One region of the Sinorhizobium sp. KGO-5 genome, then DNA from elsewhere that is predicted to be linked to it. Evidence: riboswitches for the same ligand, from Rfam matches in the RefSeq annotation. Region 1 holds a riboswitch; the other holds the start of a gene.

Evidence for each region. Region 1 has a riboswitch for thiamine pyrophosphate ahead of thiB (thiamine ABC transporter substrate binding subunit). Riboswitches for the same ligand answer to the same signal wherever they lie in the genome.
Region 2: another riboswitch for thiamine pyrophosphate. It lies ahead of thiC (phosphomethylpyrimidine synthase ThiC); the one in region 1 lies ahead of thiB (thiamine ABC transporter substrate binding subunit).

The regions. Positions count from the first base shown of each region.
Region 1 is NZ_BDIZ01000008.1:126,716-130,711, forward strand. It holds gene thiP (thiamine/thiamine pyrophosphate ABC transporter permease ThiP) at 1-452, opposite strand, end outside; gene thiB (thiamine ABC transporter substrate binding subunit) at 460-1,488, opposite strand; TPP riboswitch at 1,537-1,651, opposite strand; gene BHD07_RS25835 (GNAT family N-acetyltransferase) at 1,785-2,270, shown strand; gene BHD07_RS25840 (thiamine diphosphokinase) at 2,348-2,998, shown strand; gene BHD07_RS25845 (ABC-F family ATP-binding cassette domain-containing protein) at 3,003-3,996, shown strand, end outside.
Region 2 is NZ_BDIZ01000003.1:774,314-778,309, forward strand. It holds gene dctD (C4-dicarboxylate transport transcriptional regulatory protein DctD) at 1-219, shown strand, start outside; gene BHD07_RS17660 (hypothetical protein) at 320-2,362, opposite strand; TPP riboswitch at 2,523-2,634, shown strand; gene thiC (phosphomethylpyrimidine synthase ThiC) at 2,733-3,996, shown strand, end outside.

The sequences.
Region 1 (3,996 bases):
GGCATGTTGAAGAAGACATGGGCAATGAGAATGCCGGAGAGGCCATAGATGCTGACCGGCTGCTCCAACCCGCCTGCCGAAAGCACCCTGTTCAAGAGCCCCTGCCGGCCCCAGATTTCGATCAGCCCGAGTGCGGCGACGATCGCCGGCAGGCCGAGTGGCAGCGCCAGAAGCCGCAGCACCCAGATGCGGCCGGGGAACGAAGCCTGGCGGGCAAGTGCCCGGGCCACGGGTATGGCGAAAAGGATGGCAAGAAGCGTCGAGAGGCTGGCCTGCAGCAGCGTGAAGCGTGTGATGCGCCAGATATAGGCATCGAAAAGCGGACCGGCGCCGGCGCTGCCGGCCGACTGGGCAAGCAGTGCCGCGCCGGCGAGGCCGACGAAAAGCAGGATGCCGCCGAAGGCGAAGGCCCCGGCGGCGATTGTCATCTTGCTTTCCTTCGTGCCGGACAATCCGGCCTCAGTTCCGGCTCATGGCGGCCAGCCATTCGTCGACCCAGGCCTTGCGGTTGGCGGCGACCTCCTCGGAGGGAATGAGGAGCGTCTTTTGCGGGTCGACGAGCTTGCTGAAGGCTTCCGGCAGTGGCTCCTTGGTTGCGGTCACCGGCATCATCCAGTTGGTCGTCGGGATGATCGACTGGAATTCCGGACCGATCATGAAGGTCAGGAAGTTTCGGGCGAGTTCCGGGTCCTTCGCGTTCTTCGTCAATGCGGCGACTTCGATCTGGATATAGTGGCCTTCGGCGAAGGAGGCCGCCTGGTAGCGCTCGGTGTTCTCCGCCACCATGTGATAGGCGGGCGAGGTGGTGTAGGAGAGAACCATCGGGGCCTCGCCCTTCGTGAAGAGACCATAGGCTTCCGACCAGCCCGGCGTGACCGTCAGCACGCGGTCCTTGAGCTTCGCCCAGGCCTGGCCGGCCTGGTCGCCATAGACCGACTTCACCCACAGCAGGAGGCCGAGGCCGGGGGTTGAGGTCCGGGGGTCCTCGATGACGATCTTCTGCGACGGATCGCCCTCGACCAGTTCCTTGAGGCTCTTCGGTGGATCCTTCAGCGTCTCGGTGTCGTAGACGACGGCGAAATGGCCGTAGTCATACGGTATGAAGGTGTCGTCGGAGAAGCCGCCCGGGACCTTGACGGAAGCGGTATCGGCGCCGTGTTGCGCGAAGAAGCCGGTCGCCTTCGCCTCCGCCACCAGATTGGTGTCGAGACCGAGTACGATGTCGGCCTTGGATGCCTGACCTTCGAGCTTCAGCCGCGTCAGGAGTTCGACCCCGTCGGCAACCCCTACATAGTCGACCTTGCAGTCGCAGGTCTTCTCGAACGCTTCCGCCACCTTGGCGCCCGGCCCCCATTCGGTGATGAAGCTCTCATAGGTATAGACCGTCAGGGTTTTTTCCGCGGCCGCCGCGCTCACGGAAAATACCGCGATCGAAGCTGCGGCGATCGCAAGCCGGCCAAGGATTTTTCGATGGAGTGAACTGGACATTCTGGCACCTCTCCCTTTGTTGTTGCTGCAATGGGAAAAGCGCGTATCGGTCCGATCGCTTCTAATCCCTCCGCCGGTATGAGCCGGATCAGGTTCCGCGGGTTGGCTCGAAGCCTCTCAGCCACGGTCGCAAAAGCCGACCAGGGCACCCCGTTAGAGCAGCAAGAGATTTAGCTTCCGGCGACGGCTTAGGCAAGCTGAGTTTCAGCAGGGACGTTTGCCGTCCGCGTCAGCCGCGCTATTAAAAGTCAAACAATTACCGGCGCCGTTTGTTCGCCGAAAGCGGAGACAATTTCATGCCAGACATGCTCGTCCGCCTCTATGCCTTGCCCGAGGGCCGCCCATCGCGTCTCGACCCCGACATCCGCATCCGCCGGGCGCTTGCGGCCGAGCGGCGGGCCGTCATTCCCTGGATCGAGGAGCGCTTCGGGGCCGGGTGGGCCGGCGAGGCCGAAACCGCCTTCTCCTCGACGCCGACGCGCATCCATATCGCTCACCATCGGGATCGGATCGTGGGCTTCGCCTGCCATGACGTAACCGCGCTCGGCTTCTTCGGTCCGACCGGAGTCGACGCGACCATGCGCGGCAAGGGCATCGGCGAGGCCCTGCTCGTCGAAAGCCTGCTATCCATGCGCGCCGCCGGCTATGCCTATGCGATCATCGGCGGCGTCGGCCCTGCCGAATTCTATGCTCGCGCGGTGGGTGCGGTGGAGATCGCCGGGTCGACGCCCGGCATCTACAACGGCATGCTCTTTCCCGGGGATCCGGCGTCCGGAACCTGATCCGCGCAGCATGCGTTCGCAAAACAGCAGCCGGAGCCCTTTTCCTTCGCCGCTGCTTTGCGCTATGGGCTTCTGCCATGACCCGATCACCCTTCACCATCCTGCTCGGCGGCGCGCTGACGCCGACAGACCGGCTTGCTCGACAGCTCGAAGGCAGCCGCTTCGTCGCCGCCGACGGCGGCATGCGCCATGCAAGGACGCTGGGAATCGTTCCCGATCTCTGGGTCGGCGATTTCGATTCCACCGATGAGGCGCTTCTGGCGGAGTTTGCCGGCGTCCCGCGTGAACGCCATCCAGCAGCCAAGAACGCGACCGACGGGGAAATCGCCGTCGAGGCAGCCCTCGAGCGTGGCGCGACCTCGCTCGTCTTCGCGGGGGGACTCGGCGGCGCGCGCAGCGATCACGCTTTCCTGCATCTCCTCGGTACAGTCGCGCTTGCCCAGAGCGGCGTTTCGGCGATGATGACCTCCGGCGAGGAGGAGGCCTATCCGCTGCTGCCCGGCTCGCAGGAGATCGAGCTGCCGAAAGGCAGCCTCTTCTCGATCCTCGGCTTTGCGGACCTTGACGGTCTTTCGATCGAGAACGTGCGCTATCCGCTGAAGGATTTTCATTTGCCCTTCGGCTCGTCGCGCACCATTTCGAACATCGCGGATGGCACGGTCCGCTTGACCCTGAAATCCGGCCGGGCCGTCATTCTCGCCCGCCCCTATGATCTTTCCGGAGCCTGATGCCTTGGCGCCTCCCATCCTGAAGCTTGACGACATTCTACTGACCTTCGGCGGCACGCCGCTGCTTGCGGGTGCGGGCCTGCAGGTCGAGCCCGGCGATCGCATCTGCCTCGTTGGCCGCAATGGTTCGGGCAAATCGACGCTGATGAAGATCACCGCCGGGCTTGCAGAACCCCAGTCGGGCGAGATCTTCCGGCATCCATCGGTGACGATCCGCTATCTGCACCAGGCGCCCGATTTCGACGGCTTCGATACGGTTCAGGCCTATGCCGAAGCCGGCCTCGGGCCAGGCGACGATCCCTACCGGGTCGCCTACCTGCTGCAGCATCTGGGGCTGACCGGGGAGGAAGAGCCGACGCGCCTTTCCGGCGGCGAGGCGCGTCGTGCCGCCCTTGCCCGTGTGCTTGCGCCGGAGCCCGATATTCTGCTTCTCGACGAGCCGACGAACCATCTCGATCTGCCGACGATCGAATGGCTGGAAGACGAGCTCGTCCGCAGCCGTTCGGCGCTGGTACTGATCTCGCACGACCGGCGCTTTCTCGAAAAGGTATCGACTGCGACCGTCTGGCTGGACCGCGGCCAATCGCGCCGCCTCGATCGCGGCTTCGCGCATTTCGAGGCTTGGCGCGACGAGGTGCTGGAGGCGGAAGAGCTCGAGCAGCACAAGCTCGGTAAGGCGATCGAGCGCGAAGAGCACTGGCTGCGCTACGGCGTGACCGCCAGGCGCAAGCGCAACATGCGTCGGCTCGGGGAGCTGCAGGACATGCGGGCCCGCCATCGCGGGCACAAGGGGCCGCAGGGTACGGTCCAGGCCACCGTTGCCGACGCCAGGGAATCGGGCAAGCTCGTCATCGAGGCGGAAAAGATCACCAAGGCCTATGGCGATCGCACGATCGTCGCGCCGTTCTCGATCCGTGTCCACCGCGGCGACCGCATCGGCCTCGTCGGGCCGAACGGTGCCGGCAAGACGACGCTGCTGAAGCTCCTGACCGGTCAGC
Region 2 (3,996 bases), on a different contig from region 1:
GCAACGCCCGCCTCAAGCGGAGCAACCCTGCCGGAAAGATTGGAACGCTACGAGGCCGATATCCTCAAGCAGGCCCTCACGGAGCACCGCGGCGACGTCAAGGAGACCCTGCAAGCCCTCGGCATCCCCCGCAAGACTTTTTACGACAAGCTGCAGCGCCATGGGATCAATCGGGCGGACTTTATCGACCGGGCAGGCGCGAAGAGTGGCGACGCGTAGGGGGATAGTTTGCCCCCACTCCGACCCCTCCCCGTTCGACCGGAGGGGAGTTGAGGCGGCGCTGCGAGCCCTCTTCGCCCCGCTTGCGGCGAGAAGGCCGCTATTCCGCCGTCGCCTCGAAGTCGACCCTGTCGAGAAGCAGAAGCGGATTTTGCGAAGCAACCGCGAATTCGAGCGCACCGATGCCGCTGGCGGATTTGGACTTGGCCGTCAGCGTGAATGTCCCCGGTTTCGCGATGAACCGCGAAACTGCATCCACCACATTCCGCAGCCGAGGCTCCTGCGCGGCAAATTGCTGCAGCATCACCGACGCCGTCATTTCCAGCATGCCGCGTGCCTGATCCTCCGTCATGCCGTTTTGTTCGGCATAGACCTGTATCCCTTTGGCGGTGAAGCCCTTGTCCTCGATCTTCAGGCTTGCTTCCCGCGCGGTGAGGCCGAACAACGCCGCCTGCGCCTTAGCCGCGTCGCCCGAAAAGAAGTCGCCGCTCACGCCTCCCAGAAGGCCGGAGAGGGAAAAGCGGCCGATATCCTTTCCGCTCGTGGAAATATCCTTGATGACCAGAGTCTCGTTCGCTTCGTCCCAGGCGGCTTCGAGGTTGGAGGAGAGGACCAACTCGTTGAAGCCCAGCTTGCGAAGCTTGGCGAGAGTCTCGTCCTGCGTATGCTCCGGGATTTGAAGGGCGAAGTCCTGGTATCCGGCGCGGACGTCAGTCGGAATGCCGTTTCGCGGTTTCGCGAGCGCAAGCTCGTATCCCTTCATCGTGAAGCGGATGCGCTGCGGCCGAGCGCCCTCTCCAGCATCCGGAGTGTCGTTGTCTTCGTCCCAGTCTTCCACGCCGGTGCCCGAGTCAGGCAGATCCGCATCGATTCCCGCCACTCGGAACGTTCCGAACTCCGGCAGCAGCGTCGTGAAAGGGAAGTTCTCATGCTGCCCATCCTGCAGGGCGACGAACTTCTTCAGCGCTTCCACGCTGGGATCCCAGGAAAAGCCCGAAATGCTTGCTTCGGAGACTTTGACGTAGTCCGCGCCCTCCGCCATCGAGAAGCCATTCACCGACGCGTCGAGCTTCCGGCCATCCAGCTCGAGCGCGAGGCGATCCACCGCAAGCCTGATCCTCTCGCCCTCTTCACCATCCTTGTCCGGCGCGTCGATCTTCAGACCCAGCATTTCCATGTCGGCCTTCCTCGTCAAATCGGCGACCGACAGAATCCGGGCGAAATAGTCTTGACGCTCCGCCACGGGCAGATCCTCGGGCGACGAGACCGAGTTGAGCTTCTCCAGAGTCTCGCGAAGCGGCTCGTCCAGCATCCGCATGCTTACGCCGCTGCTGCGAACCTCGTCATAGCCGAAGCTCGCCTCGCCATCCGAAAAGGCTATATCCTTGATCGAGAATGGCCCATAAACAGGCCTTGCCTGCTCGTCGCCCGGCCCGGCTTTTTCAGTATAGATGCGGGCCAGATAGGCGGCATCGACGTCCTGCCCCGTCATGGCTCCGAGGGAGCCCGTCAGCCGCTTCTTCTCGCCGCCCTCTCCATCGGAGGCGCCTATGCCGGCTTCGAAGCTCGCACCACTCGCCGAATAGCGCGCAATGCGGCCATCGACGATACCTTCCGAGACTACGTTCTTGTAGACCAGCTTCTGCTCGCTACCGGCAACCGTCTGGGTGATGATCACCTCAGGGGCGGTGACGCTCTTCGCCGTAAAAAGCGCCAGCTGTTTCGGCAGCGAAAGATCGCTTCCCGCGCCGAACATTTGCGCCAGCGTGTCGCGACCGAACTCCGCCTGCTCGACGATCACCTTCGGCACGGCGATCTTGCCTGGGCGCACATCGAGCTCCACGCCGCTGACTTCGAGCATGCCGTCCAGGAAAAGGATCCTGGGCCGCCCGTCGATTGCGGCGACGCGGAGTTCGGACCCTTCCTTCAGCGGCAGCGTCACGTCGCGCAGATGAACGCGCCCGAAAAAGTCCGCTTCGACCGTGCCCACTCTGCCGCCCCGCTCGGCGATCAGCCTGCTCACGCTCTTTTCGACAGCAATCTTGTAACCGGTCGCGCCTGCGGCTGCGATTGCGATGACCGCAACAGCCGCCCAAAGCGCCTTGCGTCCCCTTTTCCTGGTCCCCGTCTCCGCCTGCCCCAAGACCTTCACCCCTTTTCGCTATGCGCATCATGGCGCTTCAGACTCGGACGGTAAGTAGATTTAGAACTTTGCATTTGCAAGCATGGCGCGAGCCCTGCGCACGGGATTTTGCCGGTGCAAAAACCATCTTGACGCCGCGGCGATAACCGTCCCTAATTGCGCCATTCACCAGGGGGGTCCCGGCAAGGGGCTGAGATACTGCTAGCGCGCGCAGTGACCCGTTGAACCTGATCCAGTTCATACTGGCGTAGGGACGGTGCAGACGTGCAGCAGCCAGGATTCCGTTTACCGGCAATTCATCGGCGATACGTCTTTTCATCCTTCCGGCTTCAGAACTGGGTCTCCAACGCGAAAACATTGGAGCCTCAAGATGAATCTAATCAAGCCTCTCGCCGCTGCGCCCTCGGTCACGCAAGGACCGCTCCCGGCATCCCGCAAGGTTTACAAGCCGGGCGAGATCCACCCGAAGATCCGCGTGCCGATGCGCGAGATCGCGCTGCATCCGACCTCCGGCGAGCCGCCGGTGACTGTTTACGATTCCTCCGGCCCCTACACGGTCGAAAACGCCGATATCCGCATCGACGCGGGCCTGCCGCGCCTTCGCAGCGACTGGGTTCTGAAGCGCGGCGATGTCGAAAGCTACGACGGCCGTGCGGTGAAGGCCGAAGACAACGGCTTTGCGACCGGCGAAAGGCTGACGCCGGAATTCCCGATTCGTCACCAGCCGCTCAAGGCGAAGCCGGGAAAAGCGGTAACCCAGCTCGCCTATGCCCGCGCCGGCATCGTCACGCCGGAGATGGAGTTCATCGCCATCCGCGAAAATCTCGGCCGGAAGGCCGCGAAGGAGGCGCTTGCCCGAGACGGCGAAAGCTTCGGTGCCTCTGTCCCCGATTTCGTAACGCCGGAATTCGTGCGCCAGGAAGTGGCGAGCGGCCGCGCCATCATTCCGGCCAATATCAACCACCCGGAAGCCGAGCCGATGATCATCGGCCGCAACTTCCTGGTGAAGATCAACGCGAATATCGGCAATTCCGCCGTCACCTCATCGATGGCCGAGGAGGTCGAGAAGATGGTCTGGGCGACGCGCTGGGGCGCCGACACGGTCATGGACCTTTCCACCGGCCGCAACATTCACAACATCCGCGAATGGATCATCCGCAATTCGCCGGTACCGATCGGCACCGTGCCGCTCTACCAGGCGCTGGAAAAGGTAAACGGCATCGCCGAGGATCTTTCCTGGGAGGTCTTCCGCGACACGCTGATCGAGCAGGCGGAACAGGGCGTCGACTATTTCACCATCCATGCCGGGGTCAGGCTTCATTATATCCCGCTCACCGTGGATCGCGTCACGGGCATCGTTTCGCGCGGCGGCTCGATCATGGCGAAGTGGTGCCTGCATCACCACCGCGAGAGCTTCCTCTACGAGCATTTCGAGGAGATCTGCGACATCTGCCGCGCCTATGACGTTTCCTTCTCGCTCGGCGACGGCCTGCGTCCCGGCTCTATCGCCGACGCAAACGACCGGGCCCAGTTCGCGGAGCTCGAAACGCTCGGCGAACTGACGAAGATCGCCTGGGCCAAGGATTGCCAGGTGATGATCGAAGGGCCGGGCCATGTGCCCATGCACAAGATCA